Regions from separate parts of the Methylophaga sp. UBA2012 genome, predicted to be linked through region 2. Evidence: riboswitches for the same ligand, from Rfam matches in the RefSeq annotation. Region 2 holds a riboswitch; the other holds the start of a gene.
The links. Region 2 has a riboswitch for cyclic di-GMP ahead of B2248_RS03105 (hypothetical protein). Riboswitches for the same ligand answer to the same signal wherever they lie in the genome.
Positions count from the first base shown of each region.

Region 1: it holds a riboswitch for cyclic di-GMP, as region 2 does, so the genes downstream of both, B2248_RS14210 (hypothetical protein) here and B2248_RS03105 (hypothetical protein) in region 2, are expected to answer to the same signal.

Region 1 covers NZ_DDCG01000019.1:221,491-226,823, reverse strand. Annotated here, with positions in the region: gene B2248_RS14215 (alpha/beta fold hydrolase) at 1-251, shown strand, start outside; gene B2248_RS14210 (hypothetical protein) at 314-1,573, opposite strand; cyclic di-GMP riboswitch class I at 1,590-1,670, opposite strand; gene B2248_RS14205 (helix-turn-helix domain-containing protein) at 1,752-2,813, opposite strand; gene B2248_RS14200 (autotransporter domain-containing protein) at 2,966-5,333, opposite strand, start outside.
Region 2 covers NZ_DDCG01000002.1:295,419-300,751, forward strand. Annotated here, with positions in the region: gene B2248_RS03100 (formate--tetrahydrofolate ligase) at 1-944, shown strand, start outside; gene B2248_RS03105 (hypothetical protein) at 1,046-1,762, opposite strand; cyclic di-GMP riboswitch class I at 1,782-1,861, opposite strand; gene djlA (co-chaperone DjlA) at 1,917-2,750, opposite strand; gene ubiB (ubiquinone biosynthesis regulatory protein kinase UbiB) at 2,756-4,426, opposite strand; gene B2248_RS03120 (ubiquinone biosynthesis accessory factor UbiJ) at 4,473-5,063, opposite strand; gene ubiE (bifunctional demethylmenaquinone methyltransferase/2-methoxy-6-polyprenyl-1,4-benzoquinol methylase UbiE) at 5,068-5,333, opposite strand, start outside.

The DNA.
Region 1 (5,333 bases), on a different contig from region 2:
CAGCATTAACAGACTCACTTAACCCGGCAGATGCATGGCAAAAACTCACTGATGTTCCACAAATCCACTTTGTTGGCAGTGAAGACAAGATCATGCCTGAGGCGGTTGCCAAGTCATATCAACAGCATTTTCCTGACTCCAGGCAACCCGAGGTCAGAGTGATTACTGGCATGACTCATCACTGCTGCTGGGCTGAGCACTGGCCAGAATTATTAATGGAAATTTCGGCTTCTGATCTGGAAATCGAATAGATAAAAAAAGCCATCATGCACTTCATGATGGCTTTGTTACTTGCAGATAGTTTTTAAGCTATTTATGCGACTAAATTCGCTTTACGTCGCAAACCTAAAAAGCCTAATAATGCTGGCCCAAATAAAAATAAAGCGGCTGGAACCGGCACGGCACTGACAGCTTGACTCACCACCAGATTAGCAAAGGTATCACCAAACACCAGTTCAAAATTAAAGCCGCTAATGCTCGGCAGAATGACACTATCAAAACTGCCAACGATGCTGGCAAACGTTAAAAAGTTAAACGTACCTTCGGTGACATCATCACCAATAAACTCAAAGCTCAACACTCCGGCCAGCGAAGCGATACCTGACACATCCAGTAAATCAGAATGCGTTTCATCAAACTCCACTACCATCGAACCAAACTCGCCTTGCGTGTAATTACCATTGATGATCATCGTGCCAATCGAATTACCCGCAGTCAGACTGGCATAGTTCTCATAACTTGAACCATTGACCGTAACGTTGCTGTTTATCGTGCCAGTGCCTGATAAGCTGCCGCCTTTAATATTCACGCTGGTTTGAGTCATGACGCCGTTGTTGATGGTTTGACCAGAGGTTTGTGTGTAGCTCCCCTCGCCGGTGACACTTCCCTTCGTATATATAGTTACATCACCACTATTCGTCATGACATTATTGTTGATAACTTCATTATAATTTCGCAGCGTATTTGAGGTCGAAAAAACACCGGAGTTTGTTATCAAGCCTTTGTTTATAATACGGTAATTATTGTTCAAATCCGCGTTATTTGTAATCTCACCAGTATTAGTAAACACAAAACTATTATTAGTGAATTGACTATTATTTATAATTTTGCCTTGGTTATTCACCGAACCGGCCATGATGAGCTGCCCATCATTTTCTATCTCACCGGTATTTGTCAGGGAGACGGCATTAAAAAGTCCTGTCGATTTAATGGAAATAAAACCATTATTATTCATTTCGCCTTGATTGTATAAACTTCCCCAGACAGCCAAAACCCCATCAGTACGATTATCAAGGACTCCTAAATTTTTCATGGTATTACCCTCGGTAATATACGCATGCTTATTGTTGATAAACGTGCCAGTATGGTCGATGGTAATTTTACTCGATTCTAAGGTAGTGACATTATTATCATTCTGGAACGTATCGCCGTTATTGACCGTATTATTATCGTCAGTAAGATAGAGTCTTTCCGTGTTAATGCCGCTTAAGTCTTGAGCATACGCGACACTTAGGATTGAACTAGTCATTAATACAGTGACTAGAAAAAGTGTAGGTTTTACAAAGGTATTCATCCGTTAATCTCTCGTATAGAGCAACCCAGCCACCTTGTCATCCTCAAGGCCTGTAGCTTTCCGTCCTCAGTTCACACTGAGTTTGGCAGAAAAATAGCGTATTGGAATCAATACACAACGAGAAACAGCTTAGTGTTTGTTTTGATTACGCACTATCCGATTTTCGCAAACTGTAAATTTAATTAAAGGCACGGCGAAGTGTGGTTGAAGGTAACTCACCAAAGAGTTGCAAATAGTCATTGGAAAATCGGCCAAGATGCCAAAAATGCCACTCACTAGCCACCTGTGTCACTGTTACACTGATATCGACCGGACAGAGAAGCTGAGAGCGAACCCGGTTTAATCTCAGTCGATACAAATAAGCATTGGGAGTCACCCCCACCACTTTTTTAAAGTTATATTGCAGATTACGCTGGCTGATATACAAGTCTTTACAGATATCAAGAATCGTCGGACAAGTATGACTTTCCAGCTTGGCATGAATATAGTTTATTGCTTGTCGTACTGATATCGTCGCCCGACGGCGTGACAAAACATCACTGGTCTGACCATCAAGCAGTAAGGATGAATCCAGTGCTAGTAACACATATTCCATTACCGATGAGTTCATGTTTTTCTGTTGTTCACGTAAGAGATGATTCGAGTCCATCGCTGATAACTCACATAGATAATCAGTGAAAACCTCTAACGGTTGTCGGTTCACCTCACTGAACAGCATGACGCACTCAGCAGCCATTTCCCAATGCTGTGGATTAATAGCTCTGGCTGACTCTAGAAGTGCCGACTGTTCAAATCGAAAATAGATCGTCTCAACATCAACTCCTGCCTGTATATCAACTTCAACATTGGCTGGCAGAAAAAATAATGAATTCTCAAAGCCATCGTACTCAGACACTCGCACCTGATTGTTCGCCGATCGTGCAAAAGACACTGTGCAAAAATCCTGCTCAATGATGGCACGTTTATGCACAATCTGATTTTGTTGTTCAAGCACGATTCGGACATCATCATTGCCCATTTCACGGTAATGTCCGCGGTACTGTCCTGCAGATAATTGCATTATCTCAATGGGCAACCAGTCTTGTGCCACCTGCTGTTCATAGGCATCAAACAGAGGCTGATCACGATAGACAGTATGGTGCGTCGACATCACTTTTATATGTTCGGTAGGAAGGATTGAATGCACATGACAATAAAAGCCATTAGAATGAATGACTCTGAATATACCCTGATTCAGCATTCTTTTCTCATTCATTGCAAACGGATGCTCAAGAAGCCAGACCTCATAGATGATAACGTGTCTCTAACAAACCACTAAGCAATCACCAGCTCCAAAACAAAAAAGCCCCAACCGTTTCCAGTTGGGGCTTTTCATTTCAGTAATGCTTCAGTCTAGAAAGACCAACGCAGTTTGACTGATGCCGTTTGGTTTAAAAAGTCTTCACGACCTTCTACATCGTATTGAGCGGTGATATCAGTGTAATCGTTTAAATTAACGGTGGCACCGACACCGGCTCTGGCTAACCACGGAGAGGGATCAATCCCATCCGTAGTAAAGGCAGTACCACCACCAGTATAAGACGCTGTCAGACTAGTATCGTCATTGATGACATCATAGCCCACGCCGATATTAGCCAGTAAAGTCGTCTTATCATTTAACTGATGGTCGATATCGGTTTGTACCATTAAGATAAATTCATCGGAATGAACGCTGTCCACATCAAGGTTAATCGCCCCTGCGCCTTTTTCTGTGTAACTTTCATCACGAATATACGCATAATCGGCACGAAGGCTTGGCATTACTGTGCTGCTGTCATTCAGCTCAAAACGTTTGCCAATACCCACACCCACATGGGCAGTGTAGCTATCGTAAACTGCTTCAGCGGTACGGCCAATAAAACTGATTTGGCGTTTGCTATCATTTTTATTCATACCCACATCGGCTTGCCAGTTCAGTTCCACATTTTCAAACTGGGATAAGTCATGGCTACCGTAGGCAATCAACTGATAGGCATCAATATCGGCTTTGTTACCGGATGACATACCATTACCATCAACGCGGGTGTTCATATACGATAAAGCCAGACCTAATCGGCTTGATTGGCTGACATCACCGTCCATACCTACCACAAAACCGTAAGAGTCGGCATCATAACCACTCACACCATTACGTTCTTGTTGACGGGTCCAGCTACCCACCGGTTTTAACCACATGTTTTTATCAGTTAAAAATGCATCACCTGAAGATAAACCACGAGTATTGGCCTGACGGCTTTGAATCACGCGGTTGGTGCTGTGCAAAGTATTGGCAGCGAGTTTTGTGGTGCCGCCCACCAGTAAAGGTAGAGTTTCGGCCACCGCTTCTGTGATTTCCTGGTCATTGGAAAGACGCCCGAATGCTGTTGACACGTTTGCAATATCTGTATTTGTAGAGCCGCCGTTCACAAAACCGTCTAATACACGTGCTGCACTACGACCGGATTTAAAGCCTTCACTGTTGACGCTTTGAAGTACACTGGTATTACCATCTCTTGTTACACGTAAGCCGACAGTATTCCCTTCTTTTTCTGCAGCGAATGAATAGAGTAATGAATTATCCGTCACTTCAAAGCTGCCTGCATCCAAGGTGCCTGCGCTAATCACCTTGCTGAGAAGGCTCCCATTAGCGAGCGATGGCGCACCTTTAACATCTACATCAAGCTTCGAACCATCGGCAAAAGTGGCAGTGCCCGTCACATTTAACTTACCGTATTGACTCGCATCGATCAGTCCCAGTCTAAGCAGACCATTCAGCGTTTGCGTATAGTCTGCCGTTGCTCCAGCCTGACCGAGTGTTAACGGTTTATTAGCAGCAATCGATAAGGTGCCACCAACCACATTCACATTTCCTGAAAAGCCTTCCAGGTCACCGGTTAAAGTTGTAGAACCTGATAAAAAGTTAATAAAACCTTTACCGTTAGCATCTACAATTTCTTGGGAGAATACATAGTTAGTGTTGTTATGGTTAAAGTTAATAATGCCATTGCCAGCACCTAGCTCAACAGATGATGCACCTAAAGTACCTGCTGTTACAACAGTATCGCCAGACGCTGCACCAATATTAAGTACCCCCGATCCAGCCGCCTGATCACCTAAAATGAGTGTACCAGTGCCATTATTTATATTGAAATTAGCACCATCAGCTAGATTTAAAGTCCCTTCCCCCCTGTAACCAATTATCGCAGTCGCACCATCTGCCTGAACAGAAGATCCAGTGCCGGTTACCTGCATATTGCCAATTGCCTCCTCATCATAGCCGAGAAGTAGGCTTGATGATTCTAATGTACCCCCATTTTTTACGATTAACGTACCTTCACCTGTGAAACCGACTCTTAGATAATTAGCTGTCAATGCTGCACTTGATGAGTCGATTATTAATGTGCCGGTTGCTCCTGATCCCACAGCAATGTTTGTCCAGCTTGTTGTGAGAGAACCATTTGTAATTGTCAGATTACCAGTAGACCCATCTGAGTTACCAAGATATAAATTAGCAGTAAGATTTTGTGATGAACCATCGCTGATAGATACTGTACTGCCATTATCTATATTGGCAAGGTCAGTAGGTATTACACCACTGTCCCAATTCGTCGCTGTAGACCATTCTCCATCAGCACCAACCCAATTGTTTATCCCTGCTGCCTGCACTGCCAGCGGTGTTGTTGTCAGCAGTGCAGCTGATAACACAACGGCATGACCGACTGTTTTGGTCTGAATGTTGGTC
Region 2 (5,333 bases):
CGATGGCGGCTTTATTGAAAGAAGCGATTAAGCCGAACCTGGTTCAGACTTTAGAAAATAACCCGGCTTTTGTACACGGCGGGCCTTTTGCCAATATCGCGCATGGCTGTAATTCTGTCATCTCAACCAAGATGGCACTAAAACTGGGTGATTATGTTGTCACTGAAGCCGGCTTTGGTGCTGATTTAGGTGCAGAAAAATTCATCAATATTAAGTGCCGTAAAGCGGGAATTAAACCGGATATGGCAGTGGTTGTCGCCACAGTAAAAGCCCTGAAATATCACGGTGGTCTGGAGCTGAAAGAGCTAACTGCTGAAAATCTTAATGCACTGAATACGGGACTGGCTAATTTAAAACGTCACCTAAGCAATCTGCAAAACGAGTTCGGCTTGCGTTGTGTTGTCGCCATCAATCATTTTGTCAATGATAGCGATGCTGAGATTGAATTGATTAAAACAGCAGTGAAAGAGATGGGCGCAGAGGCTATTCTTGCTCGCCATTGGGCCGAAGGTGGTGCTGGTGCTGAAACATTAGCACAGCGTGTGGTTGAAATGCTGGATGCTGATGCCGAACCTTGTCAGTTGTTATACCCGGATAGCTTGCCGCTTTGGGACAAAATCAACGAAGTCGCTAAACGTTTATATGGTACAGGTCAGGTCGTAGCTGATAAAAAAGTGATGGATAAGATCGCCATGCTGAATGAGCAGCACGGGGATATTCCGGTTTGTATGGCAAAAACGCCGTATTCTTTTAGCAGTGACCCGAGCTTACGTGGCACGGCTGAGAACCATACGCTAACCATTCGTGATGTTCGTCTGTCAAACGGTGCAGGTTTTCTTGTCGTGCTTTGTGGTGATGTAATGACTATGCCAGGATTACCAAAACATCCTGCAGCAGAGCGGATTGATATTGATGATAATGGTTCAATAGTAGGATTATTTTAATAGCAAAGCTAAGTTATTAAAGCGATCAAAAAAAGCCGTAATAATTTCTCACTACGGCTTTTTAGTTTTTTCTTATTTAAATATTTTAAGCTTTTATGCCTTTACACCTTACGACGCAAACCAAGAAAGCCTAACAATGCTGGAGCAAACATCAATATACTTGCTGGGACAGGCACGGCTGATGGTGTTTGAATATAACTAGCATAGCCTGTTTCTTCATAGTTAATTTCATGTTTCAGTAATGCATAAGAAAATAATGCATTATCTAGCAGGACGTCTACAGAAGGTAATATTGAAACTGGGGTTGAGAAAAAGTCTTCATCAAATACCATTAGGCCATATATCGTAAAGAATTCTACGGAATCTTTCTGAGGCGGAGTCATAACTCTAGCTTTAAATAAAAGTGCATCACCTGTCATGTTAGGGTTGAGACCTTTATTGACCATTGACGTTACGAGATCTGAGTGAAATTTATCTTCGTTTGCAATAGTATTATCTAAGATACTGATGCTAAATTGCTTTCCATCAAATACAGTAGGCGCAGCTGTCCCTGAGAGGATGTAGTTAGGTGAGCTGCTAAGTTGCCTCGTACCAGAGCTTCCTGGAATTGGTGTAAGGTTAGCACCAAATGGTCCAAACTCCGTTGTTAAGTCTGTGTCGAAAGACCAGGTGGCAGGTGCCGACTGACCAATAAGTGAACTTAAGTCTCCGCTGGCTGTTTGCCAGGTACCTGTAGTGGATAAGCTCGTTGGTGCCGCTAAGGCAATATTAGTTAAACCCGCAAATAAAGCCAAGCCCATAAAAGCCGTTTTTTTCATGTGTTTCTTCCTTAGTTATTATTGCAGCACAGCCACCTTAATATCTTAAGGTCTGTAACTTTCCGTCCTTGGTTCACACCGAGTTTGGCTTTGATTGAAGCATTTCGGGTAAAAAATAATATCAAAGAAATAACAAAAATTGAAATGAAGGTGGCTAATTTTGCTCTCGATGTTTTTTGATTAAATCATAAGCCAATTGAATTTCTTTAGCCTGTTCAGTAGCAACAGCAATCATATCTTCAGGTACACCTTGACCCATTAATTTATCAGGATGGTATTGGCTCATTAATTTGCGGTATGCACGTTTAATTTCTTGATTAGAACTGTGCTCTGTGACACCAAGTGCTTTATAAGCTTCCGCAAGGTCATTCATAGAAGAGCGTTGCTGACCTGACGAATATTGTTGTTGATAGCCGCTTGAAAAATTAGCCTGACTTAACACCATATCGAGGATTCGATTAAACTCTGCTCGGCTATAACCCAGTTGTGATGAAACCTGCTCCAGAATCTGTCTTTCTTGTGGGTCGAGCTTACCATCGGCCAAAGCCATCACCGTCAGGTAGACCAGTAAGACTTGTTTTAAATTAAAGGTGTTGCCACAGTGCTGTTTAAATTTCGTCACTGTTTCGTTGATATCAAAGTCGGGTTCAGCGCCACGTTGGAACTGACGAATAGCTTCTTGTCTGTGCTCACCAGACATGCCCATTTTTTTGATAAAGGCTTCAACATGGTCGATTTCAATTTGACTGATACGGCCATCAGCTTTTGCTAATTTCCCCATCAATACAAAGACTGTTTCCAGGAAGACGGCTTGACGAGTTTGGTTGGTAAAAGGATTCGCGCCACCAAGTCCATAAGCCCGTACACGATCAGCAAAACCACCAAATATAAGCCCTATCAGGGCACCAAAAATACCCAGAATCAGTAAACCAACACTCATGGTACTTAATAATAAGAAGCCTAAAATCAGGCCTATCCACTTAAACATAACGATTAACTTTTCTTTGAAATACTAAAATAAATGAGGCCAAGCCCCCATAAACCAAACACCCAGCTGAGAATTGGGAGGCCGGCAAACATCGTCGTCGCATAACCATCAAGCCCGGTAATCACTGCGGCACCAACCAGGAAAGCAGCGCCGGCTGTAACAGCGGCACTACGGTAGCTGGCTTGCTTGATTTCTTTACGTAATTGCTGAATATCGGCTGATGCTAAATTTACGTTGAATTGACCTTCCTGAGCACGTTTGCTCAAGTCATATAATAGACGTGGCATTTCAGGTAAGGTTTCAGCCCAATGTGGCGCTTCTTGTTGTAATGTTCTTAAAGCGGCTTGCCAGCCCATTTTTTCTTTCATCCATGTTTCTAAAATCGGTTTGGCTGTTTTCCAGAGATCCAGATCGGGATAGAGGTCACGGCCCAATCCTTCAATATTGAGTAGGGTTTTTTGTAGTAAAACCAGTTGTGGCTGGACTTCCATATTGAAACGACGCGCTGTTTGAAACAGTCTTAATAACAACTGCCCGAAAGAAATTTCTTTTAGTGGCCTTGCGAAAATAGGCTCACAAACACTGCGTATAGCGGCTTCAAACTCATCCAAGCGTGTGTCAGCTGGCACCCAACCAGATTGCACATGTAACTCTGCCACACGACGATAATCATGATTAAAAAAGGCAAGAAAGTTTTCTGCGAGATAACGCTGATCATCTGGTGACAAGGTTCCCATAATGCCGAAATCGACAGCCACATATTTCGGGTTTTTTGGATCATGAATATCCACCATGATATTGCCGGGATGCATATCGGCATGGAAAAAACTATGTTTGAAGACTTGGGTGAAAAATATTTCAACGCCCATTTCTGCGAGCTTAGCCATATCCACCCCTTTGGCGATCAAACCTTCAGTATCGCTAATAGGGGTGCCATAGATACGTTCTTGAACCAGAATATTGGGTTTTGTCAGTTTCCAATATATCTTCGGCACGTAGAGTAAAGTGGTGCCTTCAAAATTACGCTGAAGTTGTGATGCCGAGGATGCTTCACGCAGCATGTCGAGTTCATCAAACAGGTTCTTTTCCAGCTCAGCAACGATTTCTCTCGGACGCAGGCGTTTGCCTTCAGACCAATATCGTTCGGCGAAGGATGCCAGGGTATATAACAAGGCAATATCACGTTTAATAATAGGTTCTATGCCGGGACGTACCAGCTTTATTACAACTTGTTCACCATTTTTCAAGGTCGCGGCATGGACTTGTGCAATAGAGGCTGAGGCAAGAGGCTCTGGTTCAATATGAGCGAATAATTCATTCAGTGATTCTGCTTCATACGCTTTATCGATGAGTTGTTTGGCTTGTTCCGCAGGAAAGGGGGCAACCTGATCCTGTAATTTGGCCAGTGAGTTGGCAATATCCGGTGGCAGCAGATCCCGGCGAGTGGATAGCACCTGACCAAATTTGACAAAAATAGGGCCTAAGTCTTGTAGCGCCAGTCTTAATCTTTCGCCTCTGGGAAGTGTCGATTGTTTATTGCGCCAGCGATGAGGAGATAAAAAACTAAAATATCGAAGTGGACGTAACAGATGAATCGCTTTGATCACTTCGTCCAGGCGATGTTTTGCCAGGACATGATTGATTTGAATCAGTCTGGATAACTGATTAGCCTTCATTAATGGCTCCTTACATGGATATAGCTGAGGTCAATGCTCACGTGCGTCAATGATGTGTTTCCAGCCGGTTTATACGTGCCTCAAGCCTATCAATATCTGCCTTGATCTTATCTACATCACTCATGAAATCGTCGATTTGAATCTTGTCTGGCAAGATGTGAGCTTCTTCTCTCAGGTATTCAGAAAGTGACATCGATAAGGAGCGTTGGGTCGCATTTAGCCATGAAAAACCTTGTTTGATGGCATAATTTAGCGGCTGAGCAATCACGTCCCCTGTGACATTGGCAATTTGCTGTTCCCAGTCAAAGTCAAACCCGTCGAGAACGTCTTGCAACTGTTTGGCAAATTGTACATTCCCATGGATATGTATCTCATTGGAGAACAAGTGCTCTGGGTGTTTGGCCAGCTTCAGCAGACTTATCGCATTAGCGGTGATTAATAAATCCGCATTTTCTTCATCATTATGAGTCAGCTTGATTGCTGACTGATGAAATGAGACGTGTAAATATTGCTGCCAGTCCTGAATATGAATCACGATCACACGATTTTCAAAAGTATTAAGCCGTTCGCGCGTTTCAGGATCCTGTTTCAATGCCTGATTAACAGCCAATTCGATTGGACGTAATAAAATGGCCATGAGTCTAGAATTTATAACCGCGATGAAGTGAGACGATACCGGCGGTCATATTGTGATATTCACAACGTTCAAAACCGACATCCGTCATCATCTGTTTTAAGGTTTCCTGATCCGGATGCATACGGATGGATTCAGCCAGATAGCGATAGCTGTCTTCGTCCCCAGTAAAAATTTTGCCCAGCTGCGGCAGAATCTTAAATGAATAAGCATCATAAATCGGTGCCATCCACTCAGCTGGCTTAGAAAACTCTAAGACCATCAGTTGGCCGC